Regions from separate parts of the Cetobacterium sp. 2G large genome, predicted to be linked through region 3. Evidence: riboswitches for the same ligand, from Rfam matches in the RefSeq annotation. Region 3 holds a riboswitch; each other region holds the start of a gene.
What was found. Region 3 has a riboswitch for cobalamin ahead of H5J23_RS09280 (TonB-dependent receptor). Riboswitches for the same ligand answer to the same signal wherever they lie in the genome.
Positions count from the first base shown of each region.

Region 1: another riboswitch for cobalamin. It lies ahead of H5J23_RS00675 (hypothetical protein); the one in region 3 lies ahead of H5J23_RS09280 (TonB-dependent receptor).
Region 2: another riboswitch for cobalamin. It lies ahead of H5J23_RS13565 (cobyric acid synthase); the one in region 3 lies ahead of H5J23_RS09280 (TonB-dependent receptor).
Region 4: another riboswitch for cobalamin. It lies ahead of H5J23_RS02435 (sirohydrochlorin cobaltochelatase); the one in region 3 lies ahead of H5J23_RS09280 (TonB-dependent receptor).

Region 1 is NZ_JACHTH010000002.1:58,183-61,400, forward strand. Features, by position in the region: gene H5J23_RS00670 (FAD-dependent oxidoreductase) at 1-784, opposite strand, end outside; gene H5J23_RS00675 (hypothetical protein) at 961-1,365, opposite strand; cobalamin riboswitch at 1,459-1,631, opposite strand; gene H5J23_RS00680 (HAD-IIA family hydrolase) at 1,695-2,471, opposite strand; gene H5J23_RS00685 (MgtC/SapB family protein) at 2,468-2,986, opposite strand; gene glpQ (glycerophosphodiester phosphodiesterase) at 3,007-3,218, opposite strand, start outside.
Region 2 is NZ_JACHTH010000007.1:629,365-632,582, forward strand. Features, by position in the region: gene H5J23_RS13560 (hypothetical protein) at 1-865, opposite strand, end outside; cobalamin riboswitch at 1,069-1,246, shown strand; gene H5J23_RS13565 (cobyric acid synthase) at 1,373-2,857, shown strand; gene cbiB (adenosylcobinamide-phosphate synthase CbiB) at 2,857-3,218, shown strand, end outside.
Region 3 is NZ_JACHTH010000005.1:1,359,482-1,362,699, reverse strand. Features, by position in the region: gene putP (sodium/proline symporter PutP) at 1-926, shown strand, start outside; gene H5J23_RS09285 (methylated-DNA--[protein]-cysteine S-methyltransferase) at 941-1,417, opposite strand; cobalamin riboswitch at 1,538-1,707, shown strand; gene H5J23_RS09280 (TonB-dependent receptor) at 1,733-3,218, shown strand, end outside.
Region 4 is NZ_JACHTH010000003.1:259,102-262,319, forward strand. Features, by position in the region: gene H5J23_RS02430 (ABC transporter substrate-binding protein) at 1-496, opposite strand, end outside; gene H5J23_RS02435 (sirohydrochlorin cobaltochelatase) at 541-1,383, opposite strand; cobalamin riboswitch at 1,508-1,685, opposite strand; gene H5J23_RS02440 (ABC transporter ATP-binding protein) at 1,846-3,218, shown strand, end outside.

The sequences.
Region 1 (3,218 bases), on a different contig from region 3:
TTAAAATTCCATCAAATATTAAAGAGTGACTTTTATCATTTTTATTAAATAAAACTTCCACTTTATTTTTGAAAAAGTTATCTACTTTTATAATATTACTTTTTGTTAATATCTCAATTCCTCTATTTTGAAAATCTTTTTTAACTTCTTCCCTAATCTCGGGCTCTTCTCTTAAAAGAATATTATCTCCACCTTCAAAAACAGTTACTTGTGAACCAAAGTTATTAAAAATTGATGCAAATTCTAGTCCTATATATCCACCACCAATAATTGCTAATTTAGAAGGTAATATATCTAACTCCATAATAGATGTACTCGTGTAGATATTCCTAGTTTTTTCTAATCCCTCTATTTTAGGAATAATCGTCTTTGCTCCTGTATTTATAAATATTTGCTCACCTTTTAATATAGTTTTATCTTCTCCATTTGTAACACTTATCAAATACTCAGTTTCAAAAGAACCTATTCCTGTATAAATATCTACATTTTTAAAAGAATCTAACTTATTATAATTAGCCCCTCTTAAATCGGAAATTAGTGTGTTTTTTCTTTCAATAGCTTTTTTAAAATTCTTTTCAATTTTTTGAGATTCTTCAACAAGAATTTTTGTAGGAATGCATCCTACGTTTATACAAGTTCCACCATACATATTTTTATCTTTTTCAATTAAAGCAACTTTTTTCCCTATTTTTCCTAAAAATCCCGCAAGAGTTTTTCCACCTTTTCCAAACCCAATTATAATAGCATCATAAGATTTAGCATTTAAAATATTACATATTTTCATAATAGTACTCCTTTTCATATTCTTATTTCATATGCTCAGAATACAATATTATTTATTTTCTGTAAATTAGTTACAAAAAAGTAACTACTATAAATTTTCAAAATTTAAAAAATAAAAGACGCTAAAATTTAAAGTTCTAGCGTCTAACAATAAAAATTTTATTTATATTTTACAAATTAATTTAAACTTTTATTATATGATATATTTAAACTATTTTTAACTTTTTTTAAGCTATCTAAAAATCTATTTTTTCTATTTATATGATATACAGCTTGCCTTTTCCATGGGTCTACTTCAAATAAATCCTTGTTTAAAGAGTAATAATATTCTTGGCAAAACTTTATATATTCTTTATAAAAAGTTTCTAAATTTTTTATTCCTTTATACTTTTTTAAATAAAATAACAATAGCTGTTCTTGAGGTGTCATCTTTACAATATGATATAAAAACTCCTGCTTCCCACTCATAGCTGATAAATTTTCTTCTAAAAACTTTGACAAATCTTGATAAGTTTTAAAAGTATGTATAAACTTATCAAATTCTCTAAACTTATTATAATCCCATTTTAAATCTTTACTCATCTTTCTCACTCCCTTGAACGTAGAGAAGAAGACAAAAAAATCTACTGGATATATAATCCTTTAGATTTTTTTACACACTTGTCCACTCCTAACAATTTTGTGTAGTTTTTAGGTAAGTCTCCTGACTTAGAATCACTTTACTCCTATCCTTCCCAGATTTTATTCCAGTGGTTTTATAGTTTCATCCTCATTACAGTAGCGGAGGCTGTGTAGGATTTACACCTACTTCCTTGTTATGCCTAAGCACCCAAAAACTTTTATTTAGTTTTATAATAATTTTATATCTCATTTTAAATTATTTGTCAATTCTTAAAATTAAAAATAGCTTCTTATATATCAGCTATACTATCTAATATATAAGTTGGATTATAAACACTTTTACTATCCCTTTTAGCTTCTCCTGTTAAAACTAATATTGTGTCACAGTCATTAATATATCCTGAAGCGATATCAGTATATAATCTATCCCCTACTATTACTACTTCATCTTTTAGTAAATTTAAATTTCTTAGTGCATAATCAAGCATAGCTTTTTTAGGCTTTCCAAAATATTTAGGAATTTTTTTTGTACATAACTCAATTATATTGCAAATAGCTCTACAGTCTGGTAAAAATACTCCATCCTCCACAGGATAAACTAAATCTTCATTTGCTGCTAAATATTCTACATTTCTATGTAGAAGTTTACAAGCAATCTCTAACTTTTTATAGTTTAATTCAGAATCAAGTGTTACCACAACTATATCAATTTCAGAAAAATCAAACTCATCATTTTCATCAAATATTTGAATCTCTAAATCTTTACAATAATTTTTATAATCCTTTGTCCCCACCATAAATATTTTTTTATCTTTACAACTATTTTTTAAATAATCTGCTAATACTCCTCCAGCAGTTATTATCTCTTTCAATTCAGCTTCTATTCCCAGTTTTGTAAATTTTTCGATATAGCTCTTTGGATTTTTAGAGGAATTATTCGTATAAAACCCTATTTTCTTTCCACATTTTCGTAATTCCTCAATTTTTTCTTTAGCTCCTGGTATTAGAACATCCCCTAAAACTATTGTTCCGTCTATATCAAATAAGTATCCTTTATAATCTTTCATTTTTGCTCCTCTTTTGTTAAATTACTTTTAGTTGCTTTTTTATTTCTTACCATGGTTATAACTTTTCTTTCTAGTATTTTCATTACTATTAAAGTTATAACAACAATTAAAAAAGCTGCTATAGATAAAAATACAAATCCATATCCAATTGCTAATCCAATTGCTGCTGTTATCCATAAAGTAGCTGCTGTTGTTATTCCTGAAACCTTATCATTTGAATAAACTATTGCTCCTCCCCCTATAAATCCCACTCCTGTTACAACTTGAGCTGATAGTCTTGTAATATCTAATTTATAACTTTCTATGAGGTTAGGTTGGGAGGATATTAAATTTATTTGCCTTATTAACAGCTCCTCTTGTAAAAGGGCAATCGTTGTAGCTCCTAAACATACCAATATTAAGGTTACAAATCCTGCTGATTTATTTTTTAACTCTCTTTCTAATCCTATACAACCTCCAAATATTGAAGAAACTGTCAATCTAAATAATATCTCTGTCAATCCTATCCCAGTCATAATTATCCCTCATTTTATATTTATTTATTTTGATTTGCTATAAACTGAACTCCTAAATCTGGAAAATCTGTAAATACCCCTGTAGAATTAGTTTGGTTAAATATGATTTCAAACATCTCATCTATATTGTCTACATAGTTTGGTAAAGCATCTTTTCTAATTGTGTACGGATGTAATTCCAATCCATTTTTTCCAATATATTCTACTAATGGAGTTACTTTTATATCTCCTT
Region 2 (3,218 bases), on a different contig from region 3:
TTTGAGGTACAATAAAGTTAATGTTATCTAGTTGTAACTTAGTAACTGTATTGATATCTTTTAAATTTTCAGCATTATTTTTTTTAGTAATACCTTTTAAAATAAATATATGTTCTTTAATAAATTGAATAACTTTATCATTGATTAATGATAAATCTTCTGTGGGAATAACACCAACTAAATTTGTGAATATTTTACTAACTTTATCAGATGTATCCATACCTAAAGTTTTTAATTTTTTTTGAATATCTAAATAAGAATCTTCTCCTAAATCATTTTTTAGTGGTTCAATTAAAGAGTTAAAAGCAGATATATTGCTTTGGTAGAAATTTAAAACTTCAGCTTCAATAGTTTTTTCTTCGCTTTCAAAAGTACTATAACTTTTTTCACACTCTTCTATGAAGTTTGATAAACTTTTTCTGAAAAAGTATTTTAATTCAAAAGATGTTATAGGATGAAAACTATGTTTACTTTCTAATAAAGTTGTTTCAAGATGTATGTTACATTTTTTATCATTTATCTCAGTAAGGTGTAAATTTGTTTCAATTTTAAATTTATCACCTTCTGTTAATATAAAATCCAATCCTTTATTTGCTTGAGGTTTTTTTAAATATAATTTATGAGTTGTATTTCCAAACGTTACATCTAAAAGAAATGCCTCATCATTAACAGCAGCATTAACTTTTGTATTTAAAATATCTTTTACTTTAAGATCTTCATAAGATTTATTTGAATTTTTTGCTCCAACTAACCATTTTTTAAGATTTTTAGGATTTAATGCAAAAATCTCTGCAAACATAGGAGGAACATTAATAATTTTGTCCTCTACAATAAGAGGTTGTTTATTTGTTTTAACATCGTTCATATTTAATCACTCCCTTATAAAAATTTAATATGTCACATTTAATCTACGAATAAAATTTAATTTTCTTTTTTATTATTGTAGTTTTATTAAAATTATTTTTAAAATTAATTTCTATAAAATAGCAAACATTTGTAGTTTAATTTTTAAACATAAACTTTTAAAAAAGGTTGACTTGTGCATAATCATTATGTATAATTATGATAAATATGTATATTATTTATGGTTCAATAATTTGATTAAAAGGAAAGTTGAGTGAAAATCTCACACGGTCCCGCCACTGTAAGGAGGACGAAATTAGACTAGCCACTGTAGTTTTTATGGGAAGGCCTAAGAGTAGGATGAATCTGAGTCAGGATATCTGCCATGAATATAAAAGAAAATATAAAATCTGCGGTGAACAGATTTGTATTTAGAACTGTCAATTTCAATTCTAATTAGCAATATTCTATTCATTTTCGCATTTTTTATATTTCCGCTAAACTTCACAAATTTAGGAGAAATGATATTATGAAACATAAGAACATAATGGTTGTTGGGACGTCTTCAGGAGCAGGGAAGAGTATAACAGTTACAGGCTTATGTAGAGCATTTTTTAAAGATGGATACACAGTTTCACCTTTTAAATCTCAAAATATGGCACTGAACTCTTATATAACAAAAGATGGACATGAGATGGGGCGAGCACAAGCTCTTCAGGCGATGGCATGTGAGATAGAAGCTCACTATACAATGAATCCTATTTTATTAAAACCCACAGGGGATAGAAGGATTCAAGTGATTGTCAATGGAAAATCTATCGGAAATATGGGAGGACTTGAATACGGAGATTATAAATCAAAGTTAAAAAAAGATATAATTCAAGCTTATAATACGATTAAAGATGAAAATCAAATATGTGTTATAGAGGGAGCAGGAAGCCCTGTAGAATTAAATATAAAGCAAGACGATATAGTAAACATGGGATTAGCTGAAATGGTTGATGCTCCTGTTATTTTAGTTGCAGATATTGATAGAGGTGGAGTTTTTGCATCAATTTATGGAACAATATCTCTTATGGAACCAGAAGAGAGAGCTAGAGTAAAAGGTGTAATTATAAATAAGTTTAGAGGAAATGTTGATATATTAAAACCAGGATTAGAAAAAATAGAGGAACTGACAGGAGTTCCAATTTTAGGAGTTATGCCATACTTTGAACTAGACATAGAGGATGAGGATGGGGTAACAGAAAAATTTAATAAGATTAAATCAAAAACTGCAGATATAACAGTTTCGGTTATAAAATTAAAGCATATATCAAATTTTACAGACATTGATGCTTTACTAGCAAATAAGGATGTAAATGTTAATTATGTAACATCATTTCATGAATTAGGAAATGAAGACCTGATAATTATACCTGGATCTAAAAATACAATAGATGATTTAAAAGATATAAAAGAGAAAGGAATCGCACAAGAGATTATAAAAATGTCTAGAAAAGGAACTCCTATTATTGGCATATGTGGAGGATTTCAAATTTTAGGGGAAAAAGTGTTAGATCCTTATGGAATAGAGGGAGATATAAAAGAACTTCCAGGACTAGGACTTTTAGACATAGAAACTACAATGGAAAAAGAGAAGGTAACAACACAGTATACAGGATTATTAAAAGGAGAAACTGGGTTATTAAAAGGATTAGGAGATATTCAAGTTAAAGGTTATGAGATTCACCAAGGAGTAACAGAGGGGAAAGAAAAATCTATAACTTTAGATAATAGATTAGTAGCCACAGTAAAGGACAATATTTTCGGAACATACTTACATGGAATTTTTGATAATAGAGAGTTTACTGATTTTATTTTAAATAATATAAGAGAGAAGAAAGGACTGGAAAAGAAAAATAGCACAATGACATTTGATGAATATAGACTTCAAGAGTTGGATAAGTTAGAAAAAATATTCAGAGAAAATGTGGACATGAAAGCTATTTATAAGATTTTGGAGGAGAACTAATGAGCATCATTTTAAAAATATGGATAGCTTATTTGTTAGATTTAATTTTAGGGGATCCATATTGGTTTCCACATCCAGTTAGATTTATAGGAAAATATATAACTTTTATTGAAAATAAAATCTATTCATTAAAAAATAAAAAAGTATGGGGAGGAGTATTAGCTTTTACAGTAATACTTTCAACAGTAGTATTGTCATATTACATAGCTAGGACATCTGAATTTTTAGAAATTTTCTTTCTATACACAACTTTGGCAACGAAAAGTTTAGGTGCTGAAGGGATTAAAGTTTATAAAATTTTAAAAAGTGGAGATTTACAAAAGGCACAAAAAGAGCTTTCTTATTTGGTTAGTAGAGATAC
Region 3 (3,218 bases):
TCGTGTATACATTTATGGGTGGATATTTAGCTTCGTGTTGGACAGATTTTTTTCAAGGAGGGCTAATGTTTTTAGCTATAATAGCGGTTCCGTTAGCAGCATATTATAAAATTGGAGATATTGAGACAGTTAGACAAGGAATTGAGTTGAAAGGAATTTCATTTAATATATTTAAACAAAATGGAGAGAATATAGGAATATTAGGAATATTGTCTTCTTTAGCTTGGGGACTAGGATATTTTGGACAACCTCATATTTTAGTTAGATTTATGAGTATAAGTGATGTAAAAGAATTAAAAAAATCTAGAAGAATAGCTATGATATGGGTAATTATCTCTTTAATTGGAGCAATAGCAATTGGACTTTTAGGAATACCACTTTTTAAAAATGTTGCAGAGTTAGGAGGAGATGCAGAAAAAATATTTATCTATATGATAAAAGAGTTGTTTAATCCTTGGGTAGCAGGAATTTTATTAGCTGCAATATTATCAGCAATAATGTCAACGATAGATTCACAATTGTTAGTTTCATCAACTACTTTAACAGAAGACTTTTATAAATATATGAAAAAAGATGTTTCTGACAAAGAGATAATGTGGGTTGGAAGACTATGTGTTGTTGTAATAGCTTTATTAGCATTACTATTTGCATTAAATCAAAATGCTAAAGTACTATCATTGGTAGCTTATGCTTGGGGAGGTTTTGGGACAATATTTGGACCAGCAATAATATCGGTACTTTATTTTAAAAATGTAAATAGCAAAAGTGTTTTATCAGGGATTTTAGTAGGAATGTTTGTATTTTTAATGTGGAAAGTTTTAGGATTAGATAGTTATATGTATGAGTTATTACCAGGATTTTTTACTAATCTAATAACAGTTTACATAGTAGAGAAAGTAGTTTTTAAAAATGTAGTTGAAGCCTAAAAAAAGGTGCGAAATTATTTTGCACCTTTTTCTAAATTAAGTAAATGGGATTTTATAGATAATCCATAGGCATATCCAGTTAGTTTACCATTGGAACCAATTACTCTATGACAAGGAATAACTATGGGGATGGGATTTTTATTGTTTGCTAATCCAACGGCTCTACATGCCTTAGGATTGCCAATAGCAATTGCAATATCTTTATAAGTTTTAACTTCTCCATAAGGAATATTAAGCAATGCTTTCCAAACAGATTTTTGAAACTCTGTTCCAATAGGATTTATTTTAAATGTAAATTTTTTTCTCTTGCCTTTTAGAAATTCATCAATCTCTTTAAAGGATTCTTCTAAAAGTTTTGTAAGCTTAAAAGTTCTATTTGAAGTAGGTTTGTTAAGTTCAATTTTAATAATTTCATTATTTAATTCTTCAATTTTAAGTAAACCAAATGGAGTGTCAAAAATATAAAAATAACCTGGGATAATATTTTTCATAAACTCTCCTTAAAAAATTTTTTATCTAAATTGTACTTAAAAAATATAAATAAATCAAGGTTAATTTAAAATATATTTTGTTCACTTATTGTTTAAAACTTTTAAAAATGAAGTGATTATAGTATAATAAGACGTTATGGTTTTTATAAATTAAAAGGGAATTAAGTGAAAAGCTTAAACGGTCACGCCACTGTAAAATGGACAAAAATAGATAAACCACTGGGAAACTGGGAAGGGCTATTGGAGGATGAAGTTGAGTCAGGATACCTGCCATAAAAATAAACTGCGAGTGACAGAATGGGAGGATTAAATTAAATGAAAAAAAGATTTTATATTGCAGGACTGATTCTTGCATCTAGTTTATCAATGGGACAAGACAAGGTTGTGAAATTAGAAGAAAGTGTTATAACGAGTGAAAATACAGAGACAACAATAGCAGATATACCTAAAAATATAACTGTATTAACAGGAGAAGAGATAACGCAAAGGGGAGCGAAAACAGTAGCAGAAGCTTTAAAATTAGTATCAAGTGTTATTGTAAAAGAGATGGGTGGAGCAGATGCCGCTTTTGATATAAGAGGTCAAGGGCCTACAGCAAAGTCAAATGTTATAGTATTAGTTGATGGAGCGCCAATTAATTCGATTGATTTATCAGGATATCAAACAAGCAATATTCCAGTAGATAATATAGAGAGAATTGAAGTAATACCTTCTGGAGGCTCAGTTTTATACGGAGATGGAGCAGTTGGAGGAACAATAAATATAGTGACAAAAGCACCTGAAAATAAAAAAAATTATGGAAGCTTAAATAGTGAAATAGGATCTTATGGATTAAAAAAACAGCAAATTACATATGGAACTAAAATAGGAGAAAAGCTTTTAGTTGAAGTAGATTATTTGAAAAAAGAAAAAGATGGATATAGGGATTATTCTAAAGATGATTTACAAAGTTTTGGATTTAGAAGTAGATATAAACTTAATGATGGAGAGTTAAAATTTAAATATAATTATTCTAAAAATGATTTTAAAGCTCCGGGAGCATTGACTAAAGATGAAGTTAATGAAGACAGAACACAATCTAATCCAAATGCTTGGAGAATTGATGGAAAAACAGAGAAAAATAATTTTGTAGGAGATTACTTATATAATATAAATTCTGATTTAGAATTTAAACTATTAGGAAGATATGCTCATGAAAACTACTCTTCAAATGGAAGTAATTACAAGACAGAAGTTAAATATTTAAAGCCACAACTTAAATATTCATATTTAGATGAGAATTATGTTGTATTTGGTGGAGACATTTATCAGGGAGAGACAAGAGATTTTGCTTATGGAAATGGAAAATCTGAAAAAAACTCTTTAGGTGGATTTATAATAAATAGTTCTACAATAGAGAAGTTTAGATTTACTCAAGGATACAGAAGACAAAATATTGAATACAAGGGAGATAGATTTGTAACAAGAAAGTTTAAAGAAGATGCAATAGAACTGACAGGAAGCTATTTATATTCTGATTCGGGATCTACATATGTAAGTTATACCAAAGGATTTAGAGCACCTAATACAGATGAAATAAATGCTTGGGCAGGAGAATTTAATCCTCAAAAAACAGAAACTTATGAAATTGGAGTAAAGGATTTTGTAGGGAATACATATATCTCAACATCAGTATTCTATATAGAAACAGAAAATGAAATTTTCTATGGAGTAAATAAAAACGATGAATTTAATAAAAATAGAAATTTAGATGGAACAAGTAAGAGAAAAGGAATAGAGTTTTCTTTAGAACACTATTTTG
Region 4 (3,218 bases), on a different contig from region 3:
TGATACTTTTTTTGTTTTTATTATTTTCTGTAACTTTAATAATATCTTTTTTCATATTTTCAACAACATTTTTAGCATTATCTTTTAAATCAAAAATATCTCCAAACATCAATATATCGTCATATATATCCTCAATTTTAGATGTATCTTGAGATTTTGTAAACACAACTTTTACACCATTTTCTTTTAGTTCCTCTACTGTTCCTAAATTTTTAGGAGTTGCTATAGATTTCCATCCTGTTAAAAGGTTAGGATTTAAAGCATAAAATTGCTCTTTAGTTGGAGCTCCTTTTGATAAAACTGGTATCTTATCATATTTCTCCTTTAATTCTGGAAGTATTTCATCATCTAAATAGGCTGTTCCTAAAATCTGATTTTCTGCTCCTATAGCTAATAAAATTTCTGTTGTAAACTGTGATGTTGAAACTGCCCTTACATTCTCTTTAGAAAAACTTAAAGTAGTTATCAGTAAAAATAGTAACAATATTTTCTTCATAATTTCTCCTTTTAATAAAAAGCGGAAGAGTTAAACTCTTCCAATTAATGAGAAGCTTTTCTTCCTTTAGCATACTCAGCTTTTTTTACTAGTATATCCTCTGGTTGAGAATTCTCTAATTTTTTAGCTCTCTCTATAAAAATATTTTGAATAGATTCAATTTCACCTAAACCTCTTAAATTTACCTCTACTTCAAATCCATTCTCTTCCAATGATTCTTTCCAATCTTCAGCTATATCATTTTTAGCATGATCTCCAGCTACAAACATAAGAGGCATTAACGTAACTTTTCTTTTATTATCTCTTTTTAACTCTCTTACTACATTATCTAGCCCTGGATATCCTTCTACCGTTCCTATGTATATCGGTTTTTCTAAGTCTTTTGTAACATAAGCTAACATTGGATAAGCTGACAATGCAGGATGCTCTGTGCCATGCCCTATCATCACAACTCCTTCATCCTCTTTTAAAACTCCAACTTCTTTTTCTATTACTTCAATTAACTTAAAATAATCATCTACTTCTGTTAATAATGGAGTTCCAACTCTTATATCTTCAAATTTATCAGAAAACATATCCACTTCTCTTTTTAAAGCTTCCATTTCAGTTCCATTTATTATATATGTTGGTTGAATAATTACATGTTGATATCCTTGCTCTACTAGTTTTTCTAAAATTTGAGTGGTATTTAAATTTTCAATACCTCTTTTTGAAAGTATTCTATTTATAATTCTTGATGTATAAACCTGAAAAAAATCTAATTTATCAAACTCATTTTTTAATTTTTTATTTATTATATCTATTGTTTTTTCTCTTGTGTCTTCATGTGTCGTTCCAAAATGTGCTGCTACAATCGCGCCCTTTTCCATAGTTTTGTAAAAGTTCATCATTAATCTCCCTGTATTATTTTTCTTTATTTTTATTTTAAATTAAAATTTCTCACCAATAAAAAAAACCTCCCTTTTGAAAATACTAAAAGAGAAGTGTAAAAACCTTTACCTTCTCTGTCCTCGCAGAATTCTAAATAATGGCAGGTCTCCTGACTTAGATTCATCCTACTCACAGCCCTTCCCAAGGTTTATATCCTCAGTGGTATTACTGTTTTCATCCTCTATACAGTGGCGGGACCGTTTGAGATTTTCACTCAATTCCCTTTTAATCAAGTTGAACCATTACATTTTTATCTAATTAATATTAACACTTTATCGTACAAATTTCAATCAAATTATCTAAAATTTATAACATTATCATCTATTATTTATATTATTTATATCATGAAGTATTGACTTTTAGGTATAAAAAAAGTTACTATTAATTTAGAAATAAATGTATTTTAAGGAGAACTTTTTATGAAAAAAACATCTTTTGGAACTCTTATTTACTATTTAAAAAAGGAAAATAAGCTTCTTCTTCTATTTTTAGGTGTGAGATTAGCTATGACTGCTATTGATGTTTACTCACCACTTTTAATTAAAAATTTAATAGATGATGCTCTTCCATCTAAAAATATTGATTTATTGTTAAAATTTTCTATTATACTAATTATTCTTTATATTTTGCGTCTATTTTTTGCCGTTAATTCTCAAGCAAACGGAAAATTAATGGGAAGTAAAATAAAACAAAGTATGAGAAATGATCTATTAAAAAAACTTTTAAATCAACCTAGTGAGTTTTTTAAAAAAAATCAAAGTGGTGATTTAATTTCTAGAGTTATTAATGACTTAGATAGTGTTTCCACTCTTTGTCATAGAGGATTAGAGGATTTTATATTTTCAGTTATAACTATTATTGCTTCTATCTTTATAATGATAGATTTTGATTTAAAACTTTCACTAATTACTTTATTTCCTTTACCACTAACATTAATCTTTGTTTATAAGGAAAATAAAAAAATGAAAGCTGGTCATAGAAGTGTTCGAAAAAATTCAGGTTTATTATCTGCTAATCTTCATGATATTTTGAGAACTATCTCCTTTTTAAAAGATAACTATTTAGAAGGTTATGCTCAAAAAAGATTTCTTGAAAAAAATGATACTCTTTTAGAAAGTGAAAAGAAGAATATGATTCCATCTAGCTTAATTGTTTCAGGAGTAACTTTTTACTCTAATATAACTCAACTTATAATTATTCTTGCTGGAGGTTATTTATACATAAAAGATGGAGTTACAATGGGAATTATCTTATCTTTTTTGCTTTTAGTTGATCGTTTTAGACTTAGAATTATGAGAATGGTTGGACTTGTTGATATCTATCAAAAAGGAATATCTGGAGTTAATAGATTTACTGAAATTATAAATCTTAACAATAGAATGGATGGAGATATACCACTAATAGAACCTATCACTTCAATTGAATTTAAAAATATAGGCTTTTCTTATGATGAGAAATCTATTTTACAAAACTTTAATTTAAAAATAGAAAAAGGAGAAAAAATAGCTCTAGTTGGTGAAAGTGGAATTGGTAAAAGTACTACTGCTTCTCTTTTAAAAAGAGCTTTACTTCCTACAAATGGGGAAATTTTAATTAATAATATTCCATTAAATAAAATAACTTTTAAAACATATTTAGAACGACTTGGAATCGTAGATCAAAGTGATTATATTATAAATGGAAGTTTAATTGATAATATCACTCTTGTAAAAGAAAATTGTACTGAAGAGGAATTAAACTTTGCAATTGAAAAATCATATGTTTATGAAATTTTTGACAAATTTCCTCAAGA